Regions from separate parts of the Gelria sp. Kuro-4 genome, predicted to be linked through region 2. Evidence: riboswitches for the same ligand, from Rfam matches in the RefSeq annotation. Region 2 holds a riboswitch; the other holds the start of a gene.
The links. A riboswitch is a leader RNA that binds a small molecule or an ion and turns the genes downstream of it on or off. The one in region 2 is predicted to bind cyclic di-GMP.
Positions count from the first base shown of each region.

Region 1: another riboswitch for cyclic di-GMP. It lies ahead of K5554_RS05960 (ParM/StbA family protein); the one in region 2 lies ahead of K5554_RS00820 (methyl-accepting chemotaxis protein).

Region 1 covers NZ_AP024619.1:1,197,950-1,205,491, reverse strand. Annotated here, with positions in the region: gene K5554_RS05990 (C40 family peptidase) at 1-64, shown strand, start outside; gene K5554_RS05985 (DegV family protein) at 196-1,053, opposite strand; gene K5554_RS05980 (YCF48-related protein) at 1,297-2,454, opposite strand; gene K5554_RS05975 (PQQ-binding-like beta-propeller repeat protein) at 2,654-3,187, opposite strand; gene K5554_RS05970 (M23 family metallopeptidase) at 3,473-4,252, opposite strand; gene K5554_RS05965 (polymer-forming cytoskeletal protein) at 4,473-4,985, opposite strand; gene K5554_RS05960 (ParM/StbA family protein) at 5,045-6,055, opposite strand; cyclic di-GMP riboswitch class II at 6,193-6,275, opposite strand; gene K5554_RS05955 (AAA family ATPase) at 6,534-7,542, opposite strand, start outside.
Region 2 covers NZ_AP024619.1:133,977-141,518, forward strand. Annotated here, with positions in the region: gene K5554_RS00805 (shikimate dehydrogenase) at 1-808, opposite strand, end outside; gene K5554_RS00810 (quinate 5-dehydrogenase) at 820-1,722, opposite strand; gene K5554_RS00815 (transcriptional regulator) at 1,719-2,288, opposite strand; gene K5554_RS00820 (methyl-accepting chemotaxis protein) at 2,451-4,235, opposite strand; cyclic di-GMP riboswitch class I at 4,337-4,421, opposite strand; gene K5554_RS00825 (CCA tRNA nucleotidyltransferase) at 4,468-5,814, opposite strand; gene K5554_RS00830 (hypothetical protein) at 6,014-6,976, opposite strand; gene dusB (tRNA dihydrouridine synthase DusB) at 6,973-7,542, opposite strand, start outside.

The DNA.
Region 1 (7,542 bases), 1.1 Mb from region 2:
GTACTCCTCCCTGGCCGAAGCGTACTACAGCAACAACTACAAGGGCGCCCGGCGATTGCTTTAGGCTTGTCGTTCCGGCGCCGCCGGTAAGATTTGTAGGAATAGAAAAGGGTCCCAAAGCGGGATCCTTTTCTTGTTGTCTCCCCAATATTCGCCTTGTCCCGCCTATCCCCGGCACAACCTTTCATCCGCCCATCAACGTGCAAAGAACACCGCCAGGCAGCCGGGACCGGTGTGCGTGCCGATGGTGGCTGAGATCTCGCCGGTGACCACCTCGCGGACGCGGAAGCGCTCCCGGATCGCCTGGGCCAGCTCTTCCGCCGCTTCCGCCACATGCCCGTGCGCGATGCCCACCACCTGCGCCGCCAGGTTCTTCCCCTCTTCCGCCATGATCTCCAAGAGGCGCCGCACCGCCTTGCGCCGGCCGCGTATCTTCTCCCGCACCGCAATGCGCCCGGCGGCATCCAGCTCAAACACCGGCTTAATCTCCAACACCGTGCCCAGGAAGGCCTGAATCCGGTTGATGCGGCCTCCCTTGCGCAGGTTCTCCAGCGTGTCCACCGTGAAGATAGAAGCCAGATGCGCCCTTTCCTTCTCCAGCATAGCGGCAATCCCGGCCCCGCTCTCACCCGCCTCCGCCAGCCTGGCCGCCCGGAGCACCAGAAGCCCTTCCCCGGTGGAGGCCGAGCGCGAATCGACCAGGAAGATCCGATTCTGCTCCTCGGCGCTGAAGGTGGCCTTGGCCGCGCAGGCACTCTCCCAGGTGCCGCTCAGCCCGGAGGAAAGCGTGATCACTATCACCTCGTCAGCTTCCACCAGGGCCTCCCTTAGAAGCCCGGCAAAGGCGTGCGGGGAGGGCTGTGCCGTCATGGGCAGAGCGCCGCCCGCCGCCAGGCGCGTGTAGAACTCCGCGCGCGTCAGGTCCACGCCGTCCGTGAACGTGCGGTCGGGAAACGTCACAGCCAGCGAAGCAAATTTTATCCCATGGGTTGTGAAAAACTCCGGCGGCAGATCGCAGGCCGAATCGGTGATCACCCGTATCGCCAACTCCAACCACCCCTCCTCCCAGCTCGGGGTCCGCTTTTAATCCGCTATTATGCTTCGCCGCGCGGGGTGTTAATTCCTTTTTCTAGAAGCCCCGGAGCGTTAGAAGAGTACCGGCGCAAGCTCTTCCTGGAGGAGGCCAACCAGGCTTTTGCGGAATTGAGGAAAGATCCCACGGCCTGGCAAGAGGAGCTTGAGGGGCGTAGGATTGGGGATGGGACCTTCACTCTGTTGGCCAGCGCAGAAATGGCTTCAATGGTGCATGTTTACGTTTTCCCATGTCTTACCGCCATCCATGGTCGCGAAAAGCACACCGTCTCTTAGAACGTATCCGGTTTTCTCATCTACAAAATCCATTATCAATGTGCGGCCTTTAAGGTCCGCTGATTTGCAGACGATGTTCCAGGTCTTCCCGCCATCACCGATTCTATAGATTGTCCCGTTATGATCCAACAGGAAGCCGCTTTGGGGAGTGGGGAAGGAATAGACCTGCTGATAGAGGTATATATTGTCGACCGGTGCAGACAGAGCCCAGGTCTTCCCACCATCGGCAGTCAGGTAGAATACCACGGCACGTTTTCTATCACCGACAAATTCTATGGGGAGCAGCCCTTTGTTCCTATCCCCTTTAAAGAAAACCGGGGGATAGGCATTGGCATAGGCGCGCTCCTGGAATTCCTTCGGATAGGGCAGTGACATCCTATCCCATTTTTTTCCACCATCAGTGGTCTTAAAGACGAGCATGTACTCTTGGCCGTGATAAGAACTGGTTATCCAGCCTACAGCTTGATCCCGAAACGCTATTCCTGTAGGATAGCTTTCGACCATCGAGGTGATGTCTCCTATCCGCACCCAGGAGTTCCCACCATTCTTAGTCCGATAGAGCGCCTTGTTCATTTGGCCGGCGGCAGGAGAAGACGTTAAAAGTATATAACCAATTTGTCTATCGACAAAGCTGACAAAAATTCCTTCCCCTTCCCACGGTTCCTTGGTAGGCAAGCTAACGGTGTTCCAACTCCTGCCGCTGTCCCGGGTATGATACACTCTCACCACAGTGGCCCGATCACCGTGGCTGACCAACCAGGCAATCCAGGCCTCTTTTTCATCAGCGAAGTATGTCCCGCATCCATTTACATCGCCGGACTCAGCTCTCTGTTCCATTGTAAGTACTTCATCCCACTCCTTACCGCCCTCCCTTAGGCGGTAAACCGTGTTCTCTTTTACTCCCCAACCATTATTGCGGTCGATCATGTCTACAAAATCAAGGGCGTCGGCTTTGCTGGTCGGTACTGTTGCACGCATTGAATTTGGGTCGCTCCTTCGGGACGGCACTTCTCCCCTGCCGACCACCCTTTGGCAACCTGTGAGTGCTATTAACAAGATGACGAGTAAGATTAGAAGCTTTTTCAACGCTACACTCCCCCTCGTGCAATACAGTCAGTTTGGTTTTTTGTGAAAAAGGGTAATGGCGTGGCGGTGCTCTGGTATAGAGTCGAGGCCGGAGTTTCCGGCGTGTGCCTGTATCCGCTAGTTCCGGGCACCTGGGAAGCCCTCCCAGGTGCCCGGAACTAGTCAGCTCTTGCGGGCGCCTGTCCCAGAGTACCAGAACTTACTTGTCACTCAACGCGTAAAGCTGCCCATCTTCGCTCCCGCAAAAGACTATCCCCTCCGCCACCACCGGCGAAGACTCAATACCGGCTCCGGTCTGGAACTTCCACTCCAGCCGGCCCGTTTGAGTATTAACGGCGTAAAGGTAGCCGTCCCGGCTGCCGAAGTAGACCGTGCCGGCCGCCACAGCCGGCGAAGAATACACGCCGTCTCCGGTGGAAAACTTCCATTTGAGGTGGGGTGACTCGCCGGGACCATGGGTACGGTACACCCCACTCCGCTGAAGATCTCCGCGAAAGGCGGCCTCACTCTGCTCCGGCACTCCAAATGCGCTGGGCCCTTCTTGCCGCTGGGGCGCGGGCGGCACGTCAATCGGCCCCTCAGTCGGCCCGGCGGCCTGTTCGTTCGCCGGCTTACTCGCCGGCGCTTCCGGCGCCGGAGCGCCGCTCCCGGCCGGTGCAGCCGGGGAACACGCAGCCAGCGCCATACTCAATGCTAAAAGCAGGGCTCCGAAGCCCAGTCGCTTTACCCTCACCACAACACTCTCCTTTCTTCCGGCAACAGGTGCAGGCCTCGAACTGGCTCACAGTGAAACAGGCGCCGCAGGCGCATCCAGGCGTTCGTCGGCGGTCTCCATCTTGTACGGCATACCTTGGTCCCAGTCCGGAACTCCAGACGATCAGCTCGGGCCTCCCATGGTTAAAGACGTAATCCCCGTCCAAAGGTTCCCTACATCTTCCCCCTGTTCACCCCACACCCTCTCTCCAGAAACGCCGGGCACCTGGGGGATACCCCCAGGTGCCCGGCACGCGGCGACACCTCACGGAAGGTACGGCACAGGATTCACCTTTTTCCCCTGGAACCAGACCTCGTAATGAACGTGCGGGCCGGTACTCCGGCCGGTACTTCCGACATACGCAATGACGCTGTTTCCTTTGACCTCCTGCCCGACTCGAACCTGGATCCGGCTGTTATGCCCGTAAGCCGTTCGATAACCGTACCCGTGATCGAGAATCACCAGCCGTCCGTAGCCACTGCGCCACCCGGCAAATACTACACGCCCGTCGGCCGTGGCACGCACCGGCGAACCGTAAGGAGCCGCAATATCGATTCCTTCATGGACCTCATATCCCCCACCGAAGGGCGAACGACGGCTGCCGAACGAAGAAGTGATGCGGCCGTTTACAGGCCACATGTTCGGCCGGTGCGCCATTTTCTTCTGATACCGTTCAACATCATCCACTAAACCGGTTAAACTTCGTCTAAGCACGCCTGCCCGTTCTGATTGCATCTTTAGCGACCGGGATAAGACTTCGACTGAGAGAGTTCGATTCGGCAGCCCGCCGGGCGATTCCTGCTTCTTCCCTGCTTCGGGGCTTAAAAGACGCGTCTCCTGACGCAGTTTCGCCTCTACCTCAGCTACCGCTGCCAGTTCCTTATCCAGGTCGGCGGCTTGTTGCGACAGCGCTCGTATTTGTCGGGCCTGCCGGGCATTGGCGGCCCGCAGCTGCACAACCTCCTGCACGGTTTTCCGAAGGTTCGCGTAATCGTAGCCGAGCCACAGGACGGCGGCCAGGCAAGCGACGGCAACCATGGCCATTTGCTCCAGGCTCAGAGGCACCCGCCAACGGCGCGTACCTTTTTCCCAGTGTGGGACCAGCAACACGGTGACGGCGGCCGGACGAAAAAAGCGGCACAAAAAGCGTAACCAAGTTCTACCTGCATGCAGTCGGCCCTACCTCCATACTGTAAACCGCAACGCAGCCGATACTCCGCGAGCGCAGGGACGGCCGCGCAATCGGCTCCGTCCCAGTCGTCGGCTAAAAGCTGGTGATGAAACAAGGTTCCTGCTGTTCTTTTTCCAGAGCCTCAGCCCGGTACGTTTTTTTGTTCTCTTCGGATGCTGCGCACAGCTGTCCGGCGGAAGTGTCTCGCCTCAAAGGCACTGTCCGTGCCTGTGCCTCCTGAGAGACCAAGCGCGGACCAACCACTTTTTCTGCCGGTCTTGAAGAGGTTTCTGTTCCATCCCCGCCGTCATTGGGGCGAAAGACCGCGCCCTCGGCCAAGATCAACTTTTTGTACCTTACTTGGCCGTACAAGCGGCCCTCCCGCCGGATTACCAGCTCTTCAACATCGACATCGCCGTACACTTCCCCGGCAATATCAAGATAAGCTGCTTTAACATTGCTCTTACAGCAGCCCGTGGGCGCCACAATGACCTTATCGGCTCCAGTTATGGACCCTTCCGTTCTGCCGTAAACCTCTACAACCGTCTCTGGCACAACCATTTCAGGTTCCCTGATCTTCGGTCTGTTTGTCCGAAGCCCCAGCACGTCCTACCCGCACCTCCCTGCCGTCGATGCTTCCTCGTACCAAGTTAGCCGGCATTGCCCTACTGGACGCCCTCCGAATTAAAATCACCCCATAGCCGATTGGCCCAGGATAGGTAGCCGCGACTGTTGGCCGTGGAGGGGTTAGGCACCAATTCGGCCTGCGGCAGATGGCTTAGTAGGTAGGTGCTCAGAGCCTGACCACCCCCACCGCTCAGCAGCAGGCGATCGAAGTCGAGCACCCTCCATTTAGAGGTGACTTCAATGAGCAGTTTGTTTGCCAGTTGCTGAAACGCTTCGTTACGGATAGCGGTAATGTCTATCGGCCGCCCGGATACAGTAATCATTCCCTTGATCACGCTTTCGTCCAGGGCGAAGCTCTCGCGGTCCAACCCGTAATTACTTATGATTTGCTCACCGATGTCAGTGTAGGTGGCGGATATGCCGACCGGAATGGTATAGCTGTTGCTCGGAATAAACTCCCCGTCCTCGATGGCGGCCAAATCCGTGGTCCGGAATCCGATGTCAATAATCCCCACCCGACCCTCAAAGGTACGCTTCTCCCGGCCCTGCAGGTCTAAGGTCTGAGCCCAGTAAGTTCCCACCGGTTGGGGCACAACATCCAGGTCGTCAACACGGATCGTCGTCTCTTGATAAGCCCGGTTACGGTAAAGCGAAACCGTATACTCGCGCGCGAACCTGTTTATCAGGTCGTCCGCCAGGTACATGCGGCCCGGCGGCATACCTGTGACCACTTTAAACCGGTTCTGTTTGTCCTGGCAGAAGAAGCTCAAGGCGCTCAAGAACAGCACCTTGAGGTCTTCGTTCTGGGTGCGCATGTCGGACAAGTCTCGGATGGCAAACCGGGAATGCCGCAAGGCGGCTTTACCTACAAAATACAATTGGTTATCGATCACCACCCTTAGATCGTTAATGCGTTCCACCTGAAGCGAGGTCCGATATATGGTCTTGGTGTGGCCGTTGCCGACAACGCTGGGAAAAGCGTACCCGTACTCCCCGTCCGTTACCTTTACGAACCCATAGCCGATGTCCAAACCCACGACGCACTGCACGGAAACAAACACCTCTTTCCTCGCTGTTTTACTTTTGCTCATCCCCGCTCCAGCCAAGATTCTTCCGCAGCATGATGGTTCTCCTCAACCGCCGGTATGTGTCTCGCCTCCTTGACGTGAAAAATCAAAAGCTGCTTGTCCAGCAGCCGGTTGCGCCACTGGCTCCCCGCTGCCACAAACGCCCGCATTCAGGCGGCGGATCCTAGCCTCTGTATCGAGTATTTGCCGTGTTATCACAATAGTGGTGCTAATTAGCAGGTTTAGACGGCTCTTTTTCTGCCGATCGGTCGGAAATAAAAGCTGGGTTTGTCCTTCACTGAGGCCCTCTTTGGATACCGTAGTTCTGCAGTTTGGTGCCTAACCGTCCAAGCGTGCGGCAACGGGGGTGATCTTCTCGTCTCACTACGTCACCAGCATAATAAAAATAAAGTCATATGACCAGTTACTTCGGTCACATGACTTGGTAATCATCTCGTCCTCAGGCGCTGTGGGACAAAGGAAGGGTGAGGGTAATGCTCAAGCCTTCCCCGGGCCGTGTATCAACTTGCAGCGTCCCCGCAAGCTCCTCCGCTCTTTCGCGCATGGAGTTCAAGCCGAAGCCGAACTTAACCTTTTCCGCCCCCCGACCATAATCCTTCAGCACAAACCGGAGCTGTTCGCCCTCGACGGTCAGCTGGAAATCAAAGGAACGGCTGCGGCCGTGCCGAATGCCGTTGGTTATACCCTCCTGCAGAGCACGGTAAATTACGTGCCGCTGGGTCGGGCTCAGTTTGATGCCGGGGGAAAACCGATACTTTATCGATACGCCCGTGCTCTGCATAATCGCCTGCAGGAGACCCGCTAAACGCGCGGTATCATCCTCCGAGTCGTCCTCGTGCAGCAGGTGGACCGAGCGGCGCACTTCGTCTAAACCCCGGCGCACTTGCTCTAAAGCCGCCTGCATTTTTTCCTGTGCCCGCCGGCTGTCCCGAACCAGCAGTCTCTTGCCGGCTTCTATCTGCAGCAGCACACCCGTCAACGTGTGCCCGAGGGTGTCGTGAATCTCCCGGGCGATACGGTTGCGCTCCTCCAACCTGGACTGCTCCACCAGGGCGTTCACCGTCTCCCGGTGCACCTGCGCCAGTTCGTCCGTCCTTTCCTTCACCTTTTCCTCCAGGGTGGCGTTCAGCTCCTCCAGGCGCCGGTAAAGTCGGGCGTTTTCGATGGAAATGGCGATCTGGCCGGAGAGCAGTTTCAGCACTTCCGCCCGGGCAGGATGAAAACAGCCGGCGGTGCGTCGGTTTTCCAGGTACAGGACACCGACAAGCTGGTTCTGGTGCACAATGGGCAGGCAAAGGAGTGAAGCCGGCCGCTGCTCGGCAATGTAGGCGTCGTCGTAAAACATTTCCTCCTCTGCCGCCTTGTCGAGCACGACCATTTGCCGCGTCCCGGCCACAAAACAGACTACTTTGCGCGGTAAGAACGGCGCCGCGTCCACGGGCAGAGAC
Region 2 (7,542 bases):
GCACCTGCACCACGCCGCCTTCAATGACGAGCACGTCCCGGCGCTCCCGCGCCACCCGCACCGACACATCGCGCGGCCGCGCCACGTCGCACACCACGGCACCGCTCTTGAGATCCTCAGGCTCAATGATGGGCGTGGCGGAACCGGTAACGGTAAGGATCACATCGGCGCGGCGCAGGGCCTGGTGCAGATCGGCCGCCACCCGCACCGCCAGCCCGCTCTCTTTAAGAATCTGGCGCGCCAGGCGCTCCAGCTGGCCGCTGTTGCGGCTGGCCAGGGTGAGGTAGCGCACCTTACGCGCCAGCAGCCGGGCACAGGCGCTGCCGATGGAGCCGTTGGCCCCCACCACCAGTACCTCAGCCTCGTGCAGATCGATCCCCATTTTCTCGGCCCCCAGCTCCGTTCCTTCCAGCGCCGTGGCCACCGTGTAGCTGTTGCCGGTGGTAACCGGGATGGACAGGTTCCGAGCGATGGTAACGCCGGCATCTCCCACCACGGAAGTGAACGCGCCCAAACCGACGATCTTTGCACCCAGTGTCTCGGCCTTCTTTGCGGCCTGGATGATGCGCTTTAAGACGAATGGTTCGGGGAGCGTCACCATCTGGCGGGCCGTCAGGGGACAGGCGACAAACCAACCCTCGGCCTCGGCGTGGGGCGATTTGATGCCGGTGATGTGCGACACCTTAAGGGGCGGTACCAGCGTGAAGGCTTTTTCTAGCAACGGGTCGGGGAGCGGCCGCAACCAGGGAAACTTACTGTAGATGTAGCTCGTATCGAGCGGGTGGATGAGAAAAGCGAAGTTCTGCATGGCCGTCCTCCTTAGTTTAGGTCTTCGATCCGAGGCTTGAGGTCTAAACGGTCGAGCAGTTCTTCGTAGTCGGCCGGCCCGAGCTTTTGCCAGGGTTTGGTCGCCAGGCTCACCAACACGCCTTCCATGACGTTGGTGCCGAAGGAGCGACCGTTAAGTTCTGGCGTGGTGGTCACCAGGGTTCGGACGCCGCGCCGCTTGAGGTCTTCAACATCCGCACTCGTCACCGTGTTGGTGATGATCACCTTGCCCGGCAGTTCCGGGGGCAGGTGGCGTTTGATGAAGAGGAAGTCTCCGGCAATAATGTCGTTGCTCAGGTAGTAGTGGCTAAAGCGGGGTTTTATCTCCTCCTGCTTCTTGCCGGTAGGGTAGAGCATCTCAAAGGGCAGGCGCACCAGGATCGGGGCGACCAGGGCTGCCGCCACCTTAAGCTGAGTGAGGGACTTCAGCGGCACGGGAATGCCCAGTCCAAACATCAGGTCGCCGATGGTCAGCCGGCAACCGGCCTGGGTTAAACCCTCCGCCATACCCCAGCGATCTACGCCGGAAACCAGAAGGGCCTTCTTGCCGGCCAGGGGAATGCGCCCCGAGGTGGCCAGGTAACGGATTACCCGCCGCTCCAACGTGTTTTTCAGGCCGCTCCCGTCGACAATGGGTGTCTTGGCGGCCGCTCGCGCCAGGCGCTGGGCATCGCGGATGGCGTAGCGCCGCTCTCCGGCCACCAGGTAAAGGTCGATGCCGCCCATGCCGAAGGCGTCCACCTTGCCGTCGAGCTCTTTCAGCAGGGTGATGGCTTTTTCCATGTCGCCGTCGGTGCCGATACGCTCAATGAGGAACTTTTCGCCGAGAAACTCGGCCTCTACTTTATGATTGCGCTTGGAAGACCCTAAGCTTACGCTCACAACGTGCTTCACTCTGACCGCCTCCCGCTTTCCCGGTGGTTCGCGGCGGCACCCCCGGCTTTAAGCTCCCGGAGGAGCCGCCGTAGCTTTTCTGGGTCGACGAGTCTGTCTCCTTTAATGGGAGAATGGCCGATCTCCACGCACACCACTTTCTTGTCGAGCAGTGCCTCCACCACCCGGACCCGCATGTCCGAGCCGAGAAACACCACCACATCGTAGCCGCGTACGGCGGCGATAATCTGCATCACTTCGTTCAAGAGCTCGCTGCCGCTTTTCTCGCGCACAAAGCGCCAGCGCTCCTCATCGGTCATGACCAGGGTGTACTCTATTCCTTCCTCTTGGGCCAGGGCCAGAATCTCCTCTTTGTTGCCGATGGGGAAACCGACCAGGGCGATACGGGCGCCCCGATGTACCTCACCCAGCGCCTCAAGGCGTGAAACAAAGGAGCGCTCCGTCCCCTCGTGCGCGGCCACCTCCTGCTGGGAAACCCCGGCCGCCCGTAAATCCAGGATGCGGTCCACAACACGGTAAATGCGCCCGCGGTCGATCACCTTGCCACCGATGCGCGTAAGCTCCAACCCCTGTTCCCCCCTTAACCACCCCTATATCTTATGTACACATTATTGTGCACAAGCTATGATGATTTTACCAATCGAGGAGGAAAAAAGCAAGTGACCTCAGGCAGATAAAACAAAAGACGCCCCGGTTGAGGGGCGTCAAAGAGTCTGGGCGGCCGGGGGCTATAGCTTAAACCGCTGTACCGCCTGCTCCAGTTTGCGGGCCATGTCGGCCAGCACCTGGGCCGAAGAGGAGATCTCCTCCATGGTGGCCGTCTGCTCTTCGGTGGCGGCGGCGATGTTCTCAGTGCCGGCGCTGGTGTTCTCGGCGATGCGGCTGACGTTCTCCGTGGCCGTCACCACCCGGTCGGAGCTGGCGGCCATCTCCTGGGCCGCTGCACTCACCTCCTGGATCTCCTGTGCCACCTTACCCACAGCGGCAAAGATCTTCTCCAGGGTGCTCTGGGCCGACTGCAGCAGCTCGCTGCCGGAGGCCACCTCGGCGCTGCCCGCCTCCATGGTCTTGATGGCCTTTCCGGTATCGTTCTGCGTGCGGTCCACCAGGCCGGCGATCTGCTTGGCCGCTTGAGCCGACTGCTCGGCCAGCTTGCGCACCTCGTCGGCCACCACGGCGAAGCCTCGGCCCTGCTCGCCGGCCCGGGCGGCCTCGATGGCGGCGTTCAGCGCCAGGAGGTTGGTTTGGTCGGCAATGCTGGTGATCACTTCAACAATCTGGCCGATCTCCCGCGAGCGCTGACCCAGCTCGTTGATCAGCCCGGACAGGTTGGTCATGGACTCGCGCACCACATCGTTCTGGCGGATGACGTTTTTGATGGCAGTGCTCCCCTCTTCGGCCAGCCGGGCCGATTCTTGAGAAGAGGCAGCCACCGCCTGCGCACTCTCAGCCACCTGCTCCATAGCCGCCGCCATTTGCTTTACGGTGTTGCTGGCATCGGACACCTCGCGGACCTGCTGCTCGGCGCCTTGCGCCACCTCCTGCACGCTGGCGGCGATCTGCTCGGTAGCCCGGGTGGTCTCTTCGGCGCTGGTGGTCAGCTGCTGGGCATATTCGCTCACCTTAAGGATACTGGTGCGAACCTCGGTGATGATCTCCCTGAGGTTGCCCACCATTTGGTTGAAGGCAGTGCCGAGCTGGGCCACCTCATCCCGGCCCCGGACAGGCACTTCCTCTCTGAGGTCCCCCCCGGCAATACCGGCTGCCGCCGTGGCCAGCCGGCGCAGCGGGCTGATAGTGCGGCGGGCCAGAAACACCGACAGCAGAATCCCCAGCACTGCCCCGACCAAGACCAGAACAAGCACCAGGCGCACCGTGTTGGTGGCGGCGGCCTGCGCGGCTTGCTGTGCGTCATGAACGCGTTTTTGGTTGATCCCCTGGAGCACGTTGAAGTTGGCCGTCAGGCGCTTGAGGATATCGTCCACACCGGTGAGGCCCTGCTGGATGGCCCCTTCCTTGTCACCGGCGGCGTATGTAGCAAAGACGTCCTTTTGTTGCTGAACCAGGTTATCATGAATCGAGCCGATCTGCTGCAAAAGGTTCTTTTCTTCCGACTCCTGGGCATACCCCTCGGCTTTATTGATCGCCGACCGCACGTTATTCGCATCTAACTCGGCCCTCAGGGTGTACTGTTCGTCCCCGGTCAGAAGGTAGGTGCGCTGGGCGTTGAGCTGTGCCGTAAGCGCACTGTTTATCTCGCTGATAGCCAGCACGTAGGGATGCGCCTGTTCCACTATCTGCTGGTACTCATGCATCACCTGCTGCATGCCCCAGTAGCTGTACCCGCCGACGGCAACCATGAAGACAATGAGGACGAAGTAACCAAGGAGGATACCGGTGATAAGGCTGGTCGAGCGCCCGGCCGGCCCGGGCTGCCCTGTGCCGCGGCGCCAAGGCCCCTTCGGCAGTCGGGGAAGCCGGAACTTAATCCGTGGCCAGGAAAGTCTCTGCATTACTTCTTCTCCTTCCTCGCTTATACTACTGCCCATCCCGGGCGTGTGCGCTTTTTCCGCAAGCAAAACCAGCCCTGGACTAATTGAACCAGGGCACCCTGTACGGCAGCCTGGCGATCCTAGCTCTACGCCTTAGACCCATGGCTTTGTGCCCCCACCTTTCGGCTGGGTTTACCTTTCACGCTCGTCTATTGAGGATTATTTTACCATTATTCGTTGTCGGATTGTGTCGTTATTTGTCGTCGCTGCTCGAAGAGGTGCTGATTTCCCGGCGGGCCAGGTCCAGGAGCGCTTTTTTGTTGTTGCGGCCCGGATCCTCCCACACCAGCTCCAGCAACCGCCGCCGCAGTGCTCCCAAGCGCGGTCCGGGCTTAAGCCCCAGTTGCGCGATGAGCTCGGCACTGGAAAGGGCCAGATCTGCTGCCGTAAGCGGCGGATGCTCGGCCTCAACGGCGGCGGCCGCCTCGGCCAGCTCCCTCACCCCTGCAGCCTCCGGATCCCCCCAGATAGCCAGCCGGTCAGCCTGAATAAGGGCAATCGCCGCCGGGAAGTTCTCCCAGCCCACGCCGGCCGCCAGACGCCGTACCGGCGCCAGGCCCTGGGGAGCGCGCCAGAAGAACATGTGGTGCGCCACCAGGAGCGCCACCGTGCGCACGGTGCGCCGGCTGAAACGCAGCCGGCGCAGGATAACGGGCACCAGGGCCGCCGAGCGGGCGGCATGCCCGGGGAAAAAGCGGCCGTAGGGACCCTCTTCCCAACGCTCCGGCTTGCCGACATCGTGCAGCAGGCCCGCTAAGCGCAGTTCCAGCTGGGGCGGGGTGAGGGAACAGGTCTTGATGTTGTGCCCCAGCACGTCGTCGGGATGCAGGCGGCTCTGCCGCACGCCCTGTCCTGCCAAAAGCTCCGGTACCACGCTGCGCATGAGGCCGCTTTCCACCAGAAGGTCCAAGGCCGCCCGCACGTTGGGCCCGGTGATAAGGAGCGCAAACTCCGCGCCCCGCCGCTCGGCTGCCACCAGCGCCAGCCGCCCTGCCTCGGCCTTCAGGGCGCTCAGCGTTTTTTCTTCCAGCTGAAAACTGAGCTGGGAAACAAAGCGCGCCGCCCTGAGCAGCCGCAGCCCGTCTTCGCGAAAGCGCCGTGCGGGATCGCCCACCGCCCGCAGCAGCCTGCGCTTCAGGTCCGCCCGGCCATCCCAGGGATCCACCAGCTCCTCCTCCAGCGGGTCGAAGGCCATGGCGTTGATGGTGAAATCCCGGCGGGCCAGGTCCTCGCGGAGGTCCCCGCTGAAGACCACGTGGCTGGGGTGGCGCCCGTCGCTGTACGGCCCGTCCCGGCGGAAGGTGGTCACCTCGATGGGGCGGCTGAGGAGCACCGTAACCGTGCCGTACTTGGGGCCGGTGAACACTGTACGCGGAAAGAGCTCTCGTACCACGGCGGGCGGGGCGGCTGTGGCCACATCGTAGTCCTCGGGTTCCCTGCCTAAGAGCAGGTCGCGCACCGAGCCCCCCACCAGGTAGCTGGGGTAGCCCGCTGACTTCAGCGTGCGCAGGCAAGCGATCACGGGCTCGGGCAGGCGCACCGCGCATTCCTCCTTCCGCCCTTATATTATAGCACCCGCCATAGGAAAAAGGATCCACCCCGACCTGCGCCGGGTGGATCCCGCCTTCTCCGCTGCTTAAGCCGGCAGGTGAGGCGTACGCAGACGAAAACCCGGCACGGCCCCTGGCCCGCCGGCACCGTCCCGCCCCTGCCCGGCGCCGCCAGGGTCGCCGGTGCACCTAATCCCAAGGGCTGGAGGGGAAGCGGCCCAGCACGCGGCGCAGGGTCTGCTGCAAAAGCCGGCTGTCGTCGTGCAGCATCCCCAGCTTGAGGCTGCGCAGGGTCAACACCTCCGGCTGGCTCCCCAAGTCCAGGTCGCGGGCAAGGCGCGAGAGCGTCCGGGTACGCGCCCGCTCCAGCGCCGCCGGCAGGGCTTCCCCTTCGTGTAAAAAGCGCTCGAGCTCCTGCCCCAGGTAAAGGTGCGCCAGATTGGTCATGGGATTGCCGCAGTAACCGCTTTTGGTCTGGCCGAGCACCTCGGGCAGCTTAAAGTGCAGTCCCCAGGCAATGGAATCCTTGAGCTCCCGCGTCTCCTCGCGCATGGCCCAGGCCAGGTTTCTGGCCGTGCAGATGCCGCACTCCCGCAGCACGCGGATGATAGCGTGCTCCACGGTATGGGCCTGCTCGGCGGTTACCAGGCCGCCCACCTGTCCCCGGATTTTGAGTTCGCTGCCGCCGTAGTCCCGGCCGTAAATGGTGATGGTAATATCCCGCTCGGAACGCGGCTCCGTGTAACCGCCCGCCGGCTGCCAGCCCGCCCCGGAGATAACGGGCTGGCCCCCGGCGCGCAGCCGGTCCAGGTCCAGCTCTTCGACGTTTTCGGCCACGATGAAGCGCCTTTCGGCGACAAAACGCCGGGCACGCGCGTGTGCCAGCCCTGCAAGGCGCGCCACTAAGAGCTCACCCTTGTTCCAGGTGACGGCATCCACCGTTTGCGCCCGCTCCAGCTCTTCAATGCGCACCAGCAGGCCCGCCGGGTAAAGCGCCCGGCCGCCGAGCGTGAGCGGCACCAAAAAGGCCACTGAGCCCGCCCCCAGACGTGCCAGGGTGCGGAGGGAAAAGGCATCCAGGAAAAGGCCCTGTATGCTCGCACCCGGCCGCGGAAACACGCCGTTCGCCACGGGTAAGGCCAGTAGGTTCATGTGATCCACCCCTTTTCTGCCAGCGTCCGCTCATAGCCCTCCAGAAGCTCCAGCACCGCGGTCCGGGTGCCGGCCGCCATAATGCGGGCCCGCATGCCGGCCGCCCCCGGCAGCCCCTTGAGGTACCAGGCCAGGTGTTTGCGCATCTCGCGTATCCCCCGGCTTTCCCCGTGCTCCTGGATCACCAGCTCCAGGTGCCGGCGCGCCGCCGCCAGCCGCTCACGCACCTCCGGCGGCGCGGGCAGCACGCCCTCCGTCAGGTAGGCCACGGTGCGCCCAATGAGCCAGGGGTTCCCCAGCGCTCCGCGGGCCAGCATCACCGCGTCGCACCCGGTCTCGGCCCGCATGCGGGCGGCGTCTTCCGGGCTGAAGATGTCGCCATTGCCGATAACGGGTACCGGCGCTGCCTCCTTCACCGCGCGGATGATACCCCAGTCGGCCCGGCCGCTGTAAAGCTGGGCGCGGGTGCGCCCGTGTACCGTAATGGCCGCGGCCCCGGCGGCGGCCAGCGCCCGAGCCACCTCAACCGCATTGATGTGTTCCCTATCCCAGCCGGCACGGATTTT